One region of the Streptomyces sp. NPDC087845 genome, then DNA from elsewhere that is predicted to be linked to it. Evidence: riboswitches for the same ligand, from Rfam matches in the RefSeq annotation. Region 1 holds a riboswitch; each other region holds the start of a gene.

What was found. Region 1 has a riboswitch for cyclic di-AMP ahead of ACIOMQ_RS29675 (M23 family metallopeptidase). Riboswitches for the same ligand answer to the same signal wherever they lie in the genome.
Region 2: another riboswitch for cyclic di-AMP. It lies ahead of ACIOMQ_RS21900 (LysM peptidoglycan-binding domain-containing protein); the one in region 1 lies ahead of ACIOMQ_RS29675 (M23 family metallopeptidase).
Region 3: another riboswitch for cyclic di-AMP. It lies ahead of ACIOMQ_RS37275 (peptidoglycan DD-metalloendopeptidase family protein); the one in region 1 lies ahead of ACIOMQ_RS29675 (M23 family metallopeptidase).

Annotation. Positions count from the first base shown of each region.
Region 1 is NZ_JBIUVC010000013.1:144,368-147,613, forward strand. Features, by position in the region: gene ACIOMQ_RS29670 (pitrilysin family protein) at 1-901, shown strand, start outside; cyclic di-AMP (ydaO/yuaA leader) riboswitch at 1,258-1,424, shown strand; gene ACIOMQ_RS29675 (M23 family metallopeptidase) at 1,438-2,250, shown strand; gene ACIOMQ_RS29680 (GntR family transcriptional regulator) at 2,517-3,246, shown strand, end outside.
Region 2 is NZ_JBIUVC010000008.1:217,096-220,341, forward strand. Features, by position in the region: gene ACIOMQ_RS21895 (DUF2461 family protein) at 1-617, shown strand, start outside; gene ACIOMQ_RS21900 (LysM peptidoglycan-binding domain-containing protein) at 856-1,641, opposite strand; cyclic di-AMP (ydaO/yuaA leader) riboswitch at 1,646-1,832, opposite strand; gene ACIOMQ_RS21905 (ATP-binding cassette domain-containing protein) at 2,531-3,246, shown strand, end outside.
Region 3 is NZ_JBIUVC010000024.1:85,723-88,968, forward strand. Features, by position in the region: gene ACIOMQ_RS37270 (SGNH/GDSL hydrolase family protein) at 1-380, opposite strand, end outside; gene ACIOMQ_RS37275 (peptidoglycan DD-metalloendopeptidase family protein) at 570-1,526, opposite strand; cyclic di-AMP (ydaO/yuaA leader) riboswitch at 1,532-1,686, opposite strand; gene ACIOMQ_RS37280 (alpha-galactosidase) at 1,980-3,246, opposite strand, start outside.

The sequences.
Region 1 (3,246 bases):
CAAGGAGCTCTTCCCGGCCTCGGCGCGGATGTCGCGCCCGCGCCAGGGCACCGAGGAGACGGTCGAGCGGATCGACTCGGCCGCCGTGCGTGCCTTCTTCGACGCCCATGTCAGGCCGTCCACGGCGACCGTCGTGGTCGTCGGCGACCTCACCGGCATCGACCTGGACACCTTGCTGGCCGACACCCTCGGCGACTGGTCGGGCGACACCGCCGAGCCCCGTCCCGCCCCGCCGATCACCGCGGACGACACCGGCCGGGTGGTGATCGTCGACCGTCCGGGCGCGGTGCAGACGCAACTGCTGATCGGCCGGATCGGCGCCGACCGGCACGACAGCGTGTGGCCGGCCCAGGTGCTCGGCACGTACTGCCTGGGCGGCACGCTCACGTCCCGGCTGGACCGGGTGCTGCGCGAGGAGAAGGGCTACACCTACGGCGTGCGGGCCTTCGCCCAGGTGCTGCGGTCGTCGGCCCCGGACTCCGCCTCGGGGCCGACCGGTGCCGCGATGCTGGCCATCAGCGGATCGGTGGACACGGAGTCCACGGGACCGGCGCTGAAGGACCTGTGGACGGTACTGCGGACCCTGGCGGCCGAAGGGCTGACCGATGAGGAGCGCGAGACGGCCGTGCAGAACCTCGTGGGTGTCGCACCGCTGAAGTTCGAGACGGCGGCCTCCGTCGCAGGCACCCTCGCCGACCAGGTCGAGCAGCACCTCCCGGACGACTACCAGGCGCATCTGTACGCCCGGCTCGCGGAGACGGGCACGGTCGAGGCGACCGCGGCAGTGGTCAGCGCCTTCCCGGGCGACCGGCTGGTCACGGTCCTCGTCGGTGACGCGGCGCAGATCGAGGAGCCGGTCCGGGCACTGGGCATCGGAGAAGTGTCGGTGGTCGCCGGCTGACCGGGCCGGCCCGTTGCGCGTGGCGGTCCGCCGGTGGCGGTCCGCCCGTGCCGCCTCACCGGTCGGACGCCCCGTCCGGCGGAGGACGGACCGGGCGGACCGAGTGTCGGCTGCACCGGTCGGCTCACCAGTCGGCCCACCATCCGGTGTCATGTGTCCACATACCGGGACAAGAGGAAGACTCCTGTGAGCGAGATCTCGCCAGGGTCTTCCTTTTTGTCCGTTCTGGTGGGGAGGTTGCCTGTCTGTCCTGTGGGATGCGCTACAAAACGGCCTGTCCGTTTGGTGAATGAAAGTGACCCCGCTTAGCGTCGGCTGGGCTGTCCGTCACTCGTATGCCGCATCCGCGACGTACCGGGCAGCCATCGCCGAGTCCCCGTCAGGCGCGAGCCTGGGGAGCCGGGGACCCACGCAGTCCCTGGGGTGAATCGGATGTCTGGGCCTCGGTGAGGCCGGGGCGTCCGTAGGAGACCTTCCTGCTCCGAACCCGTCAGCTAACCCGGTAGGCGAGAAGGAAGGAAAGGACCAGCCACTTCATGGCGTTCACCCGTGCCACCGGGAAGCATCGTGCCCCGAGCCGACTGACGCGCAGGAGCGCGAAGATCGCCGGCGTCGCGGCCCTGGCCACCACCGGCGTCGTCGGCGGCATGGCCTCGCCGGCCCTCGCCGCGGACGCGTCCGTCAGTGAGACCGGTCTGAACCAGGTCATCGCCATCGACAGCGCCCTCGCCGGCCAGATCGGCGCCCAGGCCGACGCGCAGCGCCGCCAGGCCGATGCCGCGGCAAAGGCGAAGGCGGAGGCTCAGCGCAAGGCAGAGGCCCAGAAGCGGGCCGAAGCCAAGAAGAAGGCGGAAGCGAAGGCCGAGGCCGACGCGAAGCGCGCGGCCGAAGCGCGCGCCGAGAAGGCGCGCGCCGCCCGGTCCGCCGAGCGCACCCGCCTGGGGGCCTTCCAGCTCCCGGTCGCCGGTTCGTACGTCACCACCGGCTACAAGTCCAGCGGCTCGCTCTGGTCGTCCGGCAGCCACTCGGGCATAGACTTCCACGCCGCGTCCGGCAGCTCCGTCGTCGCCGTCGGTGCCGGTACGGTCGTCGAGGCCGGCTGGGGCGGCGCGTACGGCAACAACATCGTGCTCCGGATGACGGACGGCACGTACACGCAGTACGGCCACCTCTCCTCGATCGGCGTCTCCGTCGGCCAGAGTGTCGGCGCGGGACAGCGGATCGGCCTCTCCGGTTCGACCGGCAACTCCACCGGCCCGCACCTCCACTTCGAGGCCCGGACCACGCCTTCGTACGGCTCCGACATGAACCCCGTCGCATACCTGCGCGCTCATGGCGTCAACGTCTGACCGACGCCCCCGCAGCACCCCTTCGAAGGCCCCGGCGATACGCCGGGGCCTTCGCCGTGCCCGCGGTGCCGCGCCGTGCCCGCCGTGCTCGACCCGCCGTGCCCGGCTCCCGCGCCCGCCCGTGGTTCCTGCCCGTCGAGCCCCCCGTGGCCAAAAGATATTCATGAATTTCCGCCCGGCATCGGAAATGCGGCCGCATTGGAATAGAGTCGCGGAACAGGCGTCGGCCGGCCGCGTTCCGCGGGGATCGAGGCGGAGGTTCGGACATGCACATTCCCGCGCATTCGGTATGCACGGCAATCCGTGACGACATCGTCTCCGGTGTCTTCGAACGCGGCAGCCGGCTCACCGAGGAGTTGCTGGCGCGCCGTTACGGGGTCTCCCGTGTGCCGGTACGGGAGGCGCTGCGCACGCTGGAGTCCGAGGGGTTCGTGGTCACCCGGCGGCATGCGGGCGCCTGTGTCGCCGAGCCGACCGAGCAGGAGGCGGCCGACCTGCTGGAGGTCCGGATGCTGCTGGAGCCGCTGGGTGCCGCGCGCGCCGCGCACCGCCGTACCGAGGCACATCTCAAGGTGCTGCGCGGCCTGGTCAGGCTCGGCCAGGAGCGGGTCAGGCGGGGCGAGGGGGAGGATCTGCGCTCGCTGGGCGGCTGGTTCCACGAGACGTTGGCGCAGGCCTCCGGCAGCCCCGGCCTGATCGCGCTGCTCACCCAGCTCCGGCACAAGATCGCCTGGATGTACGCGGTCGAGCAGCCGGCCCGCCCGGCGGACTGCTGGGCCGAACGCGGAGCCATCGTGGACGCGGTGGCGCGCGGCGACGCGGAACGGGCCAGGGCGATGGCCGCCCAGCACGCCGAACGGGCCGCGGCCGCGCACCGGCTGCGCCGCACCGACCGGCCGGAACGCGGACCCGCGGCATCTCGCACCGACCGGCCGGAACGTGGACCCGCCGCCTCCCGCACCGGCCCGGTGAGGGCTTCGCAACATCCCGTAAACA
Region 2 (3,246 bases), on a different contig from region 1:
AAGCATTCGACCTGCTTCTGCAGTTGGAGGGGGCTCCTTCGCAGGAGGCGCGCGAGAGACGTCGAAAGGACCGGGAGCACCTGGTCCGTGAACCCATGATCGCGTTGTTGAACGAGGTGGCCGACGCGGACGGGGCGTACGAGGACTTCTCCGTCTGGGGGTTCCGCAAGGACCCGTGGTGGTGGCAGCACCAAGTGGCGGTGATCCGGATCGCGCGCAATGTCGAGATCGGCCTGCGCTTCGACCTCGACGGGCTCCGGATCAAGGGCGGCTGGACCTACCCGGACCCGGGGCAGATCCCGTTGTTCCGCAAGGCGGTTGCCGCGCAGGAGAGCGGCCCCGGGCTGGTGCGCGCCGTCGAGGCGCTGGAAGCGCGGGGGTACGCGGTCACCGGCGACCTGATGAAGCGCGTGCCACGCGGCCATGACGCCGGGCATCCCCGTGCCGACTGCCTCCGGTACCGCTCGATCTCCGCCGCCCGCCCCCTCGGCGGGGACTGCGCGCAGCACACGCCTGCGTTGGCCGGTGCCGTGCTCGCGGCGGCAGAGGAACTGGAGCCCCTCCTCTCGTGGCTCGCCGGACATGTGACCGTTCCCGGCCCCCGCCGGGCCGCGTAGCGCCACCTCGGCACACTGCCTGCGCATGCGTGCGGGGCGGGGCTCCATGCCCAACGGCCCGTCTCGGGACGGCAGGCCGGCGACGGATGGGCGCGGGTCGGGAGTTCCGGCTTTCCACGCATGCGGGACAACGGCCGGAAGGCGGTCCCTGACCGGCGGGTGCGGTCCTTCGCGAGCGGCCCTTGTTCCGGCCTCTCGCCACCCGTCGGTCCTGAACCGCCGTCCGCGCCGTTGCGCGTCAGTAGGCCCCGAACACGTTGTCGATCGAGCCGTACTTGGCGGCCGCGTAGTTGCAGGCCGCGGTGATGTTGGCGACCGGGTCGTAGCTGTCCAGCGACGTACCGGGCACGTGGTAGGCGCGGAACGTCGGGTCGATGATCTGGAGGAGACCCTTGGACGGGGTTCCGGCGGCGGCGTTCGAGTCCCAGTTGTTGACGGCCCGGGGGTTGCCGGAGGATTCACGCATGACGTTGCGGTGGATGCCGTCGTAGCTGCCGGGGATGCCACGCTCGGCCATGACGGCCAGCGACTTCTTGATCCAGCCGTCCAGATTGTTCGTGTACGTGGCGGGCTTGGCGGCCGGTGCGGCAGTGGTGGCCGTCGCCGGCACCGCGGCGCCGTTCACGGCGGATACGCCGGTGGAAACGCGAGACTCCGCCTCGGCGCCGATGGTCAGCTTCATGCCCGGACGAATCAGAGCGGGGTTGCCGCCGATCACGTCTCGATTGTCCTCGTACAGCTTCTGCCAGCCACCGCTGACGGAATGCCCCCGCGCGATCTTGGAAAGGGTGTCGCCCACGGTCACGGAATAGACGGTGGGCGCGGTCTTCCGGACGGATATTTCCTTGACGGCGGCGGACGGCGCCGCGGCCTTTTCGGCGGCGACCGCCTGGGCCGGCGCGGCCGAGGCGAAGCCCGCGCAGATCAGCGGAAGCACGAGAGCGGCCCCGCCCGTGGTCGCGGCGATGAAACCGCGGGTCAGCGAAGTGTGCTTGTGACGATTGGACTTACCCGTTGCGGGCATGGCGAATTCCTCTCCGTCGCCTACGAGGTGAGCTGTCGGGTTCAGACGGGAGATGTCTGGCTGCAGGCAACTGCGGCTTCACCCCGAGCCGTTCCGGATACCGGTTCGGCGGCCTACCTGGGTCCCCCGCTCCTGCCGTACGCGATCGGGTCGGTTTCTCGGACGGCGGCAGGATTCGGCGTTCCGTCCGGATTGACGGTGACCGTAGGCGAGAAACGCCGAATGGAACAAGCCCCTATTTTTTGATCACAATTCATTTGCAAGATCGAATCACGGAAAGGGCAGTAATCCACCTCACACCGCATTGCAAAATTTCCTTGCACAGAAGGGAACCGAGGCACGTGCCAAGCCCCCCTGAACCTTGAACGTGACTCACACCACGCAGTTCCTAAAAGGTGCATTTCGGGCATAGATCAAAGGCTGCAATTCGCACCAAGCCCCCCTTTGTTGACCAAGAGGGCGTATCTATCGAAATCGCCCATACAGGAACATTTGCCCAGTGATTCGCATGTTCTCGCTCCGGTGCACCGCCCCCTGGCCGATCGCACCCCGAAGGGCCGGCCGGCGGTCCACCCGTGTCACTCCCCCGCACGGCACAAGGCTTTGCCTTCCGCCCTCCGGCTCGCTATCGTTTCGACCGTCCTGTTGTCTCCGATAGAGGTGGACGTTGCGCATCTGAGGTTCGCGATCATCGCGCCGTACGACTCCGGTCGTACGCCCGTCACGCAGTAGCAGTGTTTTCCCCTGCCCGTGACCCCGCGTGGATGCGACCTCGGTGCATGAGCCGTCCCTCGATCTCTCGGACCGCCGCACCCTTCCCCTTTCGGTCGCTGCGTGGTGCTCGCATTCGAAGCCCCCATTCACCGCGCTCACGACTGCGAGGATCACCATGGCGACACCCACCGCCCCCAGCGCCTCCCTCACCTGCTCCGCCCTGTCCTTCCAGTGGCCGGACGGCACGACCGTCTTCGACGGGCTCTCCCTCGGTATCGGCCGCGGCCGCACCGGTCTCGTGGGCAACAACGGCGCGGGCAAGTCCACACTGCTGCGCCTGCTGGCCGGCCTGCTTCGCCCCTCCCAGGGCTCGGTGACCGTCGGCGGCAGCCTCGCCCACCTCCCTCAGAACATCACCCTCGACACCTCGCTGCGGGTGGACCAGGCCCTGGGCATCGCCGAGCGGCGCGACGCACTGCGCGCCATCGAGGCCGGGGATGTGGACGAGAAGCACTTCGAGACGATCGGTGACGACTGGGACGTGGAGGAACAAGCCCTCGCGACACTGGGCTCACTGGGGCTCGGGGACCTCGAACTGGACCGCACCGTGGGCCAGATGTCCGGCGGGGAGACCGTACTGCTGCGCCTGGCCGCACTGCTGCTGGAACAGCCTGATGTCCTCCTGCTCGACGAACCGACCAACAACCTCGATGTGTTCGCGCGCCGCAGGCTCTACGACGCCGTCGACAACTGGCGTTCCGGGGTGCTGGTCGTGGTCAGCCACGACATCGAACTGCTGGAGCGCGTGGACCGCATCGCCGAACTGCGTGCCGGATCCGTGAGCTGGTACGGCGGTGGCTGGTCCGCCTACCAGGAAGCCCTCAGCACCGG
Region 3 (3,246 bases), on a different contig from region 1:
CGCTCGGCCACGTCGTCGGGGTCGGTGCCGGGCCTGATGATGTCGTTGCCGCCCGCGCAGAAGCTCACCAGGTCGGGTGCGAGCTCCTTGGCGCGCGGCACCTGCTCCTCGACGATCTGGTCGAGGAGGCGTCCGCGTACGGCGAGATTGGCATATCTGAAATTCGCGTGTACGGAAGCCTCGGTGCTCGATTCCGCATCGGGGTCAGGGAGCTGGTCCGCGAGAAGTACCGCGAATCGGTCCGCCCAGCCGACGAAGGCCCCGTCCGGACCGGGGTCGCCCACCCCTTCGGTGAAACTGTCGCCAATCGCTGCGTACGACCCGATGACACCATGTCGGTTGATGACGCCACGTTGATTTTTTCTCGAATCGTCTGCCACAAACGCCTATCCTGCACTGCCGAATGTGACCTACGCGACCGTAATAAGGGGTTGACGGGTGGTGAGATAGACCACCCGGTCAGATCTTGGTAAAGGGGGAATAAGCAGAAGGGGCGGTGCGCCGCCGCGCACCGCCCCTTCCGTGTTGCTCAGGTCATGCCGTGTTGCTCAGCCGCCCGTCCGTCCGGCTCAGACGTAGACGCCGTGCGAAGCCAGGAAGGCGATCGGGTTGATGTCCGAGCCGTACCCGGGGCCGGTGCGGACCTCGAAGTGCAGGTGCGGTCCGGTGGCGTTGCCGGTCGAGCCGGAGAGGCCGATCTGCTGACCGGTGCTCACGGACTGGCCCGCCGAGACGGAGAGCGAGGACAGGTGGCCGTACTGCGAGTAGTGGCCGTCGGCGTGCTTGATGACGACCTGGTTGCCGTAGGCGCCACCCCAGCCGGCGGTGACGACGGTGCCGGAGGTGATGGCCTTCACGCTGGTGCCGGTGAAGACGGGGAAGTCGATCCCGGTGTGGCTGCCGCTGGACCAGTTGGAGCCGGAGGCACGGTAACCGGTGGTGTGGTTGCCGGGGACCGGGTGCGCGTAGCCGGAGCCGGTGCTCCGACCGGCCGGGGCGGAGGTCTTGGACTCCGTGACCGCCGAGGCCTTGGCCGGGGCGGACTTCGCCGGGGCGGACTTCTCCGCCGCCGACGAGGGAGCCGAGGGGGCCTTCGACGGGAGGGCCGCGCCCGCGCCCGCGCCGGTGGGCGCGGAGTGGTCCGCCGCCTTGCCGCCGAGCGTCAGCTTCATGCCCGGGAAGATCAGGCCGGGGTCGTCGCCGACGACCGCGCGGTTGTCCTGGTACAGCTTCTGCCAGCCGCCCTCGATCTTGTGGTCGGCGGCGATCTTCGACAGCCAGTCGCCGGAGACGACGGAGTACGTCGTGGTGGCGGCCTGCTTCTGCGCGGCCGGCTTGGCCGGGGCGGCGTGCGCGGCGGCGGAGGCCGACTGCGGGGCGGCGGCCGGGGCGGCCTGCTCCGCGGCGTTGGCACCCGTGGCGCCGAACAGCGGCAGTGCGATGACGGCGCCGCCCGCACCTGCGGCAGCGACGCCACGGGCGATGATGGCGGCCTTCGTACGACGGTGCTTACCCGATATGGGCATGACGTGCTTCCTCTCCGGCGCCTACGAGGTGAGCTGTCGGGTTCGGGCTGGAGATGCCCGGCCGCGCCGAGCGCGGCTTCACCCCGAGCCGGCCGGATTCCTCCGGACGGCGGCCTACCTGGTTCCCCCGCTCCTGCCACACGATGAGTGGATGCGAATTCCGGACGGCGGCAGGATTAGGCGGTCCATCCGGATTGACGGTGACCGTAAGCGAGTCGGGACGGCGAGAACAAGCCACTGGTTCCACGCCGGAATCCGATCCAGGAAATCGGCGCAGAATTCCGGTCACACTCCGTGGATTAAGGATCTTGCCTTTCCGCGCCGCGCACGGAATGGCCGACCGCCCCGTCGGTACACACCGTCACGGATATGATTCCGCTCACGAGAGCGCGATCATCTCCCGTACAGGCGGGGCAAGTTTGACCGAATGCACCCATTACGGACATTTCGCACTCATCGTTCGCGTCGGAGCCTCAGCACCCCTGCGTCGAGATCTCCCCGGAGCCCGGTGTGCAGCCCCTGATGGAGCAGTGCCGAGCCGTGGTGCACCGCCCCCGTGTCGCGGCAGGTGTACGTCGCCGCGGGGTCGAGTCCGCGCAGCCGCAGGGCCGGGGGCAGCTCCCCGTACCTCTGCGCCTCCAGCCACGTCAGGACCACGACCTCGTCCCCCTGGACGTACTGGACCGCACTGAGACCGCCGCGCGGGGCGCGCAGCCGGTACAGCGCGCCGTGCTGCACCACCGGCCGGATCTCCTTGTAGAGCTCCACCCAGGCCCGCGCCTCGGCCAGCTCCTCCTCGCTCCACTCGGTGAGGTCCCCGCCGACCCCGAGCACGCCGGCCATCGCGCTCACGAAGCGGAAGCGCAGTGAACTGACCCTGCCGTTGAGCTGGACGTTCGGGCTGTCGGTGACCCACGCGGCCATCACCCGGGCCGGATGGATCTGGCCGAAGCCCTCCTGGATGGCGAGGCGGTCGAGCGGGTCGGTGTTGTCCGAGGTCCACACCTGGTCCGTACGGGACAGAATCCCCAGGTCGACCCGGCCGCCGCCGCCGGAGCAGGACTCGAAGGCGACCGAGGGGTGTGCGGCCCGGAGACGGTCGATCAACGCGTACAGGGCGTCGACATGCTCGATCCAGAGCTTCTGCGGATACTCCTCACCCGGCCAGCCGGCATCGGTGAAGGAGCGATTGAAGTCCCATTTCACGTAGTCGATGGGCGCGCTGGAGAGCAGTGTGTCCAGTTGCTCCCAGAGATATTCCTGCACATCGGTGCGGGCCAGATTGAGCACCAGTTGATTACGGAACTCGGTCCGCGTCCGCCCGGGAAAGTGCTGCACCCAGTCGGGGTGCGCGCGATGGAGATCGCTGTCGGCGTTGACCATTTCCGGCTCGACCCAGATACCGAACTGCATGCCGAGACCGTGCACTTCGTCGGCGAGCGGCTTGAGTCCGCCGGGAAAGCGGTCCGGATTCGGTGTCCAGTCGCCGAGCCCCGCCCGGTCGCTGGTGCGCTGCCCGAACCACGCGTCGTCCACGACGAACAGTTCCACGCCCATCGCGGCGGCGCGCTCGGCGAGGGCGCGCTGCTGGTCCTGCGAGACGTCGAAGCCCGTCGCCTCCCAGGAGTTGTAGAGAACCGGCCGCGGGCTCGAGGCGTCCGGGATCACATGGGCCAGCTGCCACGCGTGCCAGGCACGGCTCGCCCCGCCGAATCCCTCC